One region of the Streptosporangium sp. NBC_01469 genome, then DNA from elsewhere that is predicted to be linked to it. Evidence: riboswitches for the same ligand, from Rfam matches in the RefSeq annotation. Region 1 holds a riboswitch; the other holds the start of a gene.
The links. Region 1 has a riboswitch for glycine ahead of gcvT (glycine cleavage system aminomethyltransferase GcvT). Riboswitches for the same ligand answer to the same signal wherever they lie in the genome.

Region 2: another riboswitch for glycine. It lies ahead of gcvP (aminomethyl-transferring glycine dehydrogenase); the one in region 1 lies ahead of gcvT (glycine cleavage system aminomethyltransferase GcvT).

The regions. Positions count from the first base shown of each region.
Region 1 is NZ_CP109465.1:3,593,283-3,598,119, reverse strand. Features, by position in the region: gene OG587_RS16265 (3-oxoacyl-ACP reductase) at 1-217, shown strand, start outside; gene OG587_RS16260 (gamma-glutamyl-gamma-aminobutyrate hydrolase family protein) at 438-1,133, shown strand; glycine riboswitch at 1,207-1,305, shown strand; glycine riboswitch at 1,306-1,400, shown strand; gene gcvT (glycine cleavage system aminomethyltransferase GcvT) at 1,434-2,525, shown strand; gene gcvH (glycine cleavage system protein GcvH) at 2,522-2,911, shown strand; gene OG587_RS16245 (L-serine ammonia-lyase) at 2,984-4,360, shown strand.
Region 2 is NZ_CP109465.1:5,927,679-5,932,515, reverse strand. Features, by position in the region: gene gcvP (aminomethyl-transferring glycine dehydrogenase) at 1-2,794, opposite strand, end outside; glycine riboswitch at 2,978-3,070, opposite strand; gene OG587_RS26020 (MerR family transcriptional regulator) at 3,086-3,706, opposite strand; gene OG587_RS26015 (bifunctional nuclease family protein) at 3,851-4,321, opposite strand; gene ftsR (transcriptional regulator FtsR) at 4,401-4,837, opposite strand, start outside.

The DNA.
Region 1 (4,837 bases):
GGGGCCGGTGAACACGCCGCTGCTTCAGGAGCTGTTCGCCAAGGACCCCGAGCGGGCGCAGCGCCGCCTGGTCCACATCCCGGTGGGCCGCTTCGCCGAGGCGTCCGAGATCGCCGCCGCGGTGGCGTTCCTCGCCTCGGACGACGCCAGCTTCATCACCGGCTCCGAGTTCCTGGTGGACGGCGGTATCTCCGGCGCGTACGTCACCCCGCTGTAGACCCCGCCGCGGCCCCCTCGCACGTGTCACCCCGGCGTGTCCCTCACCCCGCCGCGGGTCGCCCCACCCCGGTCGGTACCGTGCGAGGAGGGGGCGCGGGCTCCCCCGGTCTGGCCCGGTCCGGTCCGTGGCGCCCGGCTCCGGCGCAGGAGCAAGAGCAAGAGCAAGAGCAAGAGCAAGAGCAAGAGCAAGAGCAAGAGCAAGAGCAAGACAGGAGATCATGTCCCGTCCCGTCATCGGCATCACCTGCTATGTCGAGCCCGCGCGGTTCACCGTCTGGGAGACGACCACCGCGCTCCTGCCGTACGACTACGTCGACCACGTGGCCCGCGCGGGCGGGCAGCCGGTGATCCTGCCCCCGGCGGGCGACCCCTCGGCGCTGGCGGGGCGCCTGGACGGGCTGATCCTGGCCGGTGGCGGGGACGTCGGCCCGGAGCGATACGGGCAGGAGCCGCACGAGCGGACCGGCTACGTCCGGCCGTTCCGCGACGACGCCGAGCTGGGGCTGGTCAGGGCGGCGCTGGAGCGGGGCCTGCCCTTCCTGGGGATCTGCCGGGGCATGCAGGTCCTGAACGTCTCGCTGGGCGGCAGCCTCCACCAGCACCTGCCCGACGTGGTCGGCCACTCCGGCCACGCCCCGGCCCCCGGCCACTACGGCAGGATGCCGGTGCGGCTCGCCCCCGGCAGCCAGACCTCGAAGATCTTCGGAACCGAGACCCTGGACGTGGCCCACTACCACCACCAGGCCCTCGACCGGCTGGCCGAGGGCCTGACCGTGACCGCCCACGCCGAGGACGGCACGGTCGAGGCCGTGGAGCTGGACGACCACCCGTTCGCCCTCGCCGTCCAGTGGCACCCCGAGACCGACGGCGAGTCCGCTCTGTTCGAGGCGCTGGTCCGGCACGCCGCCCCCTGACCGGCACGGATCGGGGCCGCGGGGGGATTTCGCTCGACCGGTGCGGGCGGTTAGGCTGACCGGTGACACCGATGAATCCCGTGCGGGAGAGCGTCCTGACACCCAGGCCAGGACCCCTGAAGGAGCAAGCCCTCCCCGCGAACCTCTCAAGGCAAAGGACCGTGCGGGTAGGTGCCCTCTGGAAAGCAGGTCCCACGGCCTCGCCGAAGGTGAAAGTCCGGTAAAACCCGGATGAAACTCTCAGGCACCCACGACAGAGGGGGAGGATGCTCTCATCTGTCCCTTGTCTGAGGTGCGCACATGTCCCGACCTACGCCGCTGCGCGGCGTGCACGAGTCCCTCGGCGCGACGCTGACCGACTTCGCGGGCTGGCTGATGCCGCTCCGCTACGGCAGCGAGTCGGCCGAGCACAACGCGGTCCGCCAGGCGGCCGGCCTGTTCGACCTCTCCCACATGGGGGAGATCTTCGTGACGGGGCCGCAGGCCGCCGAAGCCCTCGACTACGCGCTGGTCGGCCACCTCTCCGCGCTGGAGCCCGGCCGCGCCCGCTACACCATGATCGTCGACGCCGAGGGCGGCGTGCTGGACGACCTGATCGTCTACCGGCTCGCCCCCGCCGAGTTCATGGTCGTCGCCAACGCCTCCAACTACCCCCGGGTCGCCGCCGAGCTGACCGGCCGCGCCAAGGGCTTCGACGCCGCGGTGGACGACCGCTCCGAGCGGTACGCGCTGGTCGCGGTCCAGGGCCCGCGCTCCGCGGAGATCCTGGGCTCGCTCACCGACGCCGACCTCGACGGGCTCAGGTACTACGCCGGCCTGCCCGCCGTCGTCGCAGGACGCGAGGCCCTCGTCGCCCGTACCGGGTACACCGGCGAGGACGGCTTCGAGCTGTTCGTCGCGGCCGGGGACGCGGAGCCGGTCTGGGCCGCCCTCACCGAGGCGGGCGCGCCGCACGGCCTGATCCCCGCGGGCCTGTCCGCCCGCGACACCCTCAGGCTGGAGGCCGGGATGCCGCTGTACGGCAACGAGCTGTCCGTCGGCCTCACCCCGTTCGACGCCGGGCTGGGCCGTGTGGTGAGGTTTGACAAGCCGGGCGACTTCGTCGGCCGGGCCGCCCTCGAATCGCTCAGGGAGGTCCCGCCGTCCCGCCGCCTGGTCGGCCTGATCGCGACCGGCCGCAGGGTGCCCCGGCACGGGTATCCGGTGGTGGTCGCCGGTGACGGCGCGGTCGTCGGTGAGGTCACCAGCGGGGCGCCCTCCCAGTCACTGGGCAGACCCATCGCCATGGCCTATGTGGACAACGGCCTGTCGTCAGGACTGGCCGTCGACATCCGGGGCAGCCACGAGCCGGTCGAGGTCGTCGCACTGCCCTTCTACAGGAGGAAAAAATGAGCAGCATTCCCGAGGACCTGCACTACACCAAGGAACACGAGTGGATCTCCGGCATCGATGACGGCCTGACCCTCACCGTCGGCATCACCGCCTACGCCGCCGAGGCGCTGGGCGACGTGGTCTTTGTGCAGGTTCCCGAGGTCGGCTCGACGGTCGCCTCCGGTGACGCCGTCGGCGAGGTCGAGTCGACCAAGTCGGTGAGCGACATCTTCGCCCCGGTCGGCGGCGAGATCGTCGAGGTCAACCAGGCCGTCGTGGACGACCCCTCGCTGGTCAACAGCGACTCCTACGGTGACGGCTGGCTGTTCCGCGTACGTCTTGAGGGCTCCGCCGACGACCTGCTGTCGCCGGAGGAATACGCCGCGCTCACCTCGGGTGAGTCCTAAGCCTCTCCCCCCTCGCGTCACGGCCACGCGCGTCCCCGGGCGCGCGTGGCCGTCCACGCTGGAAGGATTCAGATGACGATCAGTGTTTTCGATCTCTTCAAGATCGGAATCGGCCCGTCCAGCTCGCACACCGGCGGTCCGATGGCCGCCGCCCACAAGTTCGCCCGCGGCCTCCACCAGGACGGGCTGCTGGAGAAGACCGCCCGGGTGAGCGCCATTCTGTACGGCTCGCTGGGCCTGACCGGCAAGGGCCACGGCAGCGACAAGGCCGTGCTGCTCGGCCTGTCCGGCGAGAAGCCCGAGCTGGTCGACGTCGACACGGTCGACGAGCGGCTCGCCGCCATGCGCGAGTCCGGCACCATCTCCCTGTACGGCTCCCGCGAGATCCCCTTCGTCATCGGCGAGGACCTCGTCTTCGAACGCAAGATCTCGCTCCCCGGCCACCCCAACGGCATGCGCTTCACCGCCCTGTCCGAGTCCGGCGAGACGATCCGCGAGAAGGTCTACTACTCGGTGGGCGGCGGCTTCGTCGTCGACGAGAACGCCACCGGCGCCGACCGGATCAAAGCCGACGACACCGTCCTGCCGTACCCCTTCACCACGGCTGTGGAGCTGCTCGCCCAGTGCGCGGAGACCGGGCTGTCGATCTCCGGGCTGATGCTGGAGAACGAGCGGGCGTTCGGCCGCACCGAGGCCGAGATCCGCGCCCAGCTGCTCGTCCTGTGGCAGGTCATGAGCGAGTGCGTGCGGCGCGGCATCGGCAAGGAGGGTGTGCTGCCCGGCGGCCTGAAGGTCCGCCGCCGCGCCCACCAGCTCCACCGGCAGCTGCGGAGCGAGTCGCCGGAGAAGGACTCGCTGCAGACGATGGACTGGGTCTCGCTGTTCGCCCTCGCGGTCAACGAGGAGAACGCCGCCGGAGGCCGCATCGTCACCGCGCCCACCAACGGCGCCGCGGGCATCATCCCGGCCGTGCTCACCTACTACGACCGCTTCACGAAGGACTCCGACGACGAGGGCGTGATCCGCTTCCTGCTGACGGCGGGGGCGATCGGCGTGCTGTTCAAGGAGAACGCCTCCATCTCCGGCGCCGAGGTCGGCTGCCAGGGCGAGGTCGGCTCGGCCTGCTCGATGGCCGCCGCCGGGCTCACCGAGGTGATGGGCGGAACCCCCGAGCAGGTCGAGAACGCCGCCGAGATCGGCATCGAGCACAACCTGGGGCTGACCTGCGACCCGATCGGCGGCCTGGTGCAGATCCCGTGCATCGAGCGCAACGCGGTCGCCTCGATCAAGGCGATCGCCGCCGCCAGGATCGCGATGCGCGGCGACGGCCGCCATTTCGTCTCGCTGGACAAAGCCATCAAGACCATGCGCGACACCGGCCGCGACATGCTCGACAAGTACAAGGAGACCAGCAGGGGAGGGCTCGCGGTGAACGTCATCGAATGCTGAACGGGGACGGCTCCCGGCTTCCGGGGGTCCGTTGAACGGGAGCGGTTCCCGGCTTCCGGGGGTCCGTTGAACGGGAGCGGTTCCCGGCTCCCGGGGGTCCGTTGAACGGGAGCGGTTCCCGGCTCCCGGAGGTCCCTTGAACGGGAACGGCTCCCGGCTCCCGGAGGTCCCTTGAACGGGAACGGCTCCCGGCTCCCGGAGGACCCTTGAACGGGAACGGCTCCCGGCTCCCGGAGGACCCTTGAGGAACGCTTCCTGACTCCCAGGCTCCTCGCACGGAGACGGCTCCCGGCTCCCGAGGGTCCTGGAGGGCACGAGGGAGGAGGGCCGAGGGACTTCGGGGACATACAACCCGATCGCTACCAAATTTCGCATCACGTGCAGGCTCCTCCGATCCCGCACCTATGCTGGGTGGCCATGTGCGCGGGATTCGGGAGGTCGCGGTGGTAACGGGAACGCACCCGGTAAGCCGTTCCC
Region 2 (4,837 bases), 2.3 Mb from region 1:
GGTCGATGCGGCGGACCGGCGACCAGTACTTGCCCTCGCGCACCGACGGCAGCGGGTAGGCCGCCTCGGTGCGAGTGTAGGGGTGGCCCCACTCGTCGGCGACGAGGCTGTCGGCCGTGTGCGGGGCGTTGCGCAGCGGGTTGTCGGTCTTGTCGTACGTGCCGGCGGCGACCTTCGCGATCTCCTCACGGATCGCGATCATCGCCTCGCAGAACCGGTCGAGCTCGGCCAGGTCCTCGCTCTCGGTCGGCTCGATCATCAGCGTGCCCGCCACGGGGAAGGACATGGTCGGGGCGTGGAAGCCGTAGTCGACGAGGCGCTTGGCCACGTCGTCGACCGTCACCCCGGTCTCCTTGGTGATCTGGCGCAGGTCGACGATGCACTCGTGGGCGACGAGGCCACCGCGGCCGGTGTAGAGGACCGGGTAGTGGGGGCTGAGCCTGCGGGCCAGGTAGTTGGCCGACAGGATGGCCTGCTCGGTGGCCGCTTTCAGGCCGTCGGCGCCCATCATCCGGATGTAGGCCCAGGAGATGGGCAGGATGCCCGCCGAGCCGTACGGCGCGGCCGAGACCGGGCCCACGGCCGTGCCCTCGCGCAGCGGGTGGCCGGGCAGGTAGTCGGCCAGGTGGGCGCGGACCGCGACCGGGCCGACGCCGGGGCCGCCGCCGCCGTGCGGGATGCAGAAGGTCTTGTGCAGGTTGAGGTGGGAGACGTCCGCCCCGAACTCCCCCGGCCTGGCCAGGCCGACCAGCGCGTTGAGGTTGGCGCCGTCGACGTAGACCTGCCCGCCTGCCTCGTGCACCAGCTCGCAGATCCGGACGATCGTCTCCTCGTACACGCCGTGCGTGGACGGGTAGGTCACCATGATCGCGGCAAGCTGCTCACGGTGCTTGTCGATCTTCGCGACGAGGTCGTCGAGGTCCACGTTGCCCTGGTCGTCGCAGGCGACCACGGCCACGCGCATGCCCGCCATGACGGCGCTCGCGGCGTTGGTGCCGTGCGCGGACGAGGGGATCAGGCAGACGTCGCGGCCCGACTCGCCGCGCGCGGTGTGGTAGGCGCGGATCGCCAGGAGCCCGGCGAACTCGCCCTGGGAGCCGGCGTTCGGCTGCAGCGACACGGCGTCGTAGCCGGTGACCTCGGCCAGCCAGCGCTCCAGTTCCCCGATCAGCTCGATGTAGCCCGCGGCCTGGTCCTCGGGCGCGTAGGGGTGCAGCCCGGCGAACTCCGGCCAGGTGATCGGCTCCATCTCGGTGGTCGCGTTGAGCTTCATGGTGCAGGAGCCCAGCGGGATCATCGACCGGTCGAGCGCGATGTCCTTGTCCTGGAGCCTGCGCAGGTAGCGCAGCATGGCCGTCTCGGAGCGGTGGCTGTGGAAGACCGGGTGGGTCAGGTAGTCGCTGACGCGCGCCAGCGCGGCGGGCAGCGCGTCGTGCGCGGCGGCGTCCAGGTCGGCCAGCACGGTGCCGCTGACCTCGAAGGCGGCCAGGACCTGCTCCAGGTGCAGGAGCTCGGTCTTCTCGTCGCAGGTGACGCCCACGTGGTCGGCGTCGACCAGGCGCAGGTTGACGCCGTTCTCGCGGGCCGCGGCGACGACCCCCGCGGCGCGGCCGGGCACCCTGGCGAGCACGGTGTCGAAGAAGGTGTCGTGCACGATCTCGACGCCGCCCTGGCGCAGGCCCTCGGCGAGCACGACGGCGTGCCGGTGGGTACGCCGGCCGATCCTGCGCAGGCCCTCGGGGCCGTGGTAGACGGCGTACATGCCGGCGATCACGGCGAGCAGCACCTGCGCGGTGCAGATGTTGCTGGTGGCCTTCTCGCGGCGGATGTGCTGCTCGCGGGTCTGGAGCGCGAGCCGGTACGCGGGGCGCCTGTCGGCGTCCTGGGAGACGCCCACCAGGCGGCCCGGCAGCTGGCGCTGAAGGCCGTCGCGGACCGCCATGTAGGCGGCGTGGGGGCCGCCGAAGCCCAGCGGGACGCCGAACCGCTGCGAGGAGCCGACCGCGATGTCGGCGCCGAGCTCGCCGGGCGCGGCCAGCAGGGTGAGGGCCAGCAGGTCGGCGGCGGCGACCACCTGGGCGCCGCGCGCGTGGGCGGCGTCGGCGATGGCTCGGAAGTCGCGGACCCTGCCGCTGGCGCCGGGGTACTGCACGAGCACCCCGAAGCACTCGGGAAGCTCGGCGGTGAAGTCGCTCTCGACCAGCTCGATGCCGAGCGGCTCGGCGCGGGTGCGCAGCACCGCCTTGGTCTGCGGCAGCGCGTCGGCGTCGACCACGAACACCTTCGAGGGGCTGCGGCCCGCGCGGCGGGCCAGGGTCATCGCCTCGGCGGCGGCGGTGGCCTCGTCCAGCAGGGACGCCCCGGCGACGTCGAGGGCGGTCAGGTCGGAGACGACGGTCTGGAAGTTGATCAGGGCCTCCAGGCGGCCCTGGGAGATCTCCGGCTGGTAGGGCGTGTACGCGGTGTACCAGCCCGGGTTCTCCAGGAGGTTGCGGCGGATGACGCCCGGGGTGATCGTGTCGTGGTAGCCCAGGCCGATCATCGAGGTGAGCACGGTGTTGCGCCCGGCGAGGACCCGCAGCTCCGCGAGGGCCTCGGACTCCCCGGCCGCCGGGGGCAGGCTGAGGCGCCCCGAGGAGCGGATCGCCTCGGGTACGGCCACCGCGACCAGGTCGGCGACGGAGGCGAATCCGACCGCCTCCAGCATGCGGGTCTGGCCGGCGTCGTCCGGCCCTATGTGGCGGGTCGCGAACGGCGGGGAGCTGAGCTCGCTGAGCGATGACAGGTCGGTCATTGGTGAAGCCTCCCGGGACGGGGGTGGAGACCGGCGCTGGGCGCGGGCGTATGCCTGGTCTCCCCCTCTGTCATCACGACCGTCGTTCACGGGTCGTGACCTGAGAGCTTCACCTGCCCTTGACGGGAGGCTTGCACCGTCGGTGAGTCGCGCCTGGCGAGCGCGCCTTCTTTCCAGAGTTGCCTCGTCCGTGCGGTACCGGGTGCCTGAGAGATTCCGGGGAGGTTGCTCCTTCGGCGCCCCGATCGCGGTCGGGGTCTCTCCCGCACAGGGTCAGTGGCAAGTCCGAGTTTACCCGGTTCGTCGTGCTCTGCGACGGCGGGCCAGTTCATCGGCCTGATGATCGCCTAAAGGGCCCTCGCCCGACTCCGCACGTTCGCCGGGCAGATCCGCGAGGGAGCCCTCCACCTCCTGCCACACCCGTCCCAGTGCTATGCCGAAGACTCCCTGACCGCCCTGGAGGAGGTCGATGACCTCGTCGGGGGAGGTGCACTCGTAGACGCTCACCCCGTCGCTCATCAGGGTGATCCCGGCCAGGTCGTTGACGCCCCGGTCGCGCAGGTGCTGCACGGCGATGCGGATCTGCTGGAGGGAGACGCCGGTGTCGAGGAGCCGCTTGACGACCTTGAGGACCAGGATGTCGCGAAAACCGTACAGCCGCTGGGAGCCGGAGCCGTGAGCGGCTCGCACGGTGGGCTCGACCAGGCCGGTGCGCGCCCAGTAGTCGAGTTGCCGGTAGGTGATGCCGGCCGCCGAACAGGCCGTCGGGCCCCGGTAGCCGATGTCGGCGGGCACTTTCACCGGTTGCCCGTCGAACAGCAGACCCTCTTCACCCGCGCGCTGACGTGCCGACTGGCGCCGTTCCGGGTCATCCTGATCGGCGTTTCTACCCTCGCCGCTGCTGACCGCCACGCGGACCTCCGGCTTTCTCTCATCCCACGGCCTGATCTGGGGGTTTACGCACGACCGCGGGTTTCACTTGCACCGTAGGACTGGGGCCAAGTCCAGTCAACGACCCCACCCGGCGCGTCGTGAAGCGTAAATGCACCGAAATTCCTACCCCGCGCGACCGAAGTCCTCGGGCGTGATCGTGTCAAGGAACTCCCTGAACTTCTCCACCTCGTCCTCCTGGTCGTCGGGGATGATCACCCCCGCCTCCCTGACCACGTCCTCACTCGCGAAGATACGTGCGCCGGTGCGAAGTGCCAAGGCGATCGAGTCCGAGGGACGCGCGCTCACCTCCACCCCGTTGGAGAACACGAGATCGGCGAAGAAGATGCCGTCGCGCAGGGCGACGATGTTGACCGTGCTCAGCCGGACTCCGAGCCCTTCGAGCACGTCGCGGAACAGGTCATGGGTGAGCGGCCGAGGTGGTGGTTCCTCGGCCTGGGCCATGGCGATCGCCGTGGCCTCCGTCATGCCGATCCAAATAGGTAGGTAACGCTCCCCATGCGTCTCTTTCAGCAAGACGATCGGCTGGTTGGAGGGCATCTCAACTCGAACGCCCACGACCTCCATCTGCAACACGGGCTGCTCCGTCTTCGCTGGATTCCGACCGGTTTGTTCAACGTAACACTCGTGGGGGTACGAGTGCCTGGTCAGGTTCTCACCGGCCCAGGGCCCCACGAACGCCGGAACGCAGCAGCGAGGCGTGCAATTCCAGCAGCAGGCCGGAAATCTCCCTCGCCGTCTCGTCGGCCTGGTCGATCGCGCCCGGCCCGCGGCGGCGCAGCAGCGGGGCGACGGCCTGCTCCACCAGGCCCGCCTCGCGCTCGGCCGCGGCCTTGACCGCCCGCAGGTGGCGGGCGCGCAGGCCGAAGGCGGCCAGCGCTCCGACACTGCGGGCCACGGCCAGCGCCTCGGCGTCGTAGTAGCGGGCCACGGCGGCGAGCAGACCGTAGTCCTCCAGCTCGGCGAGAGTCTCCTCGTCGAGCTCGGCGGCGGCGATCAGCTCCTCGCGGGTGAGCCGGATCTCGGGAGGCGCGTCGTCGGGGACGGCGCGCGGCCGGGCGGCCGGGCGCTCCTCGCGGTCGGCCGCCTCCA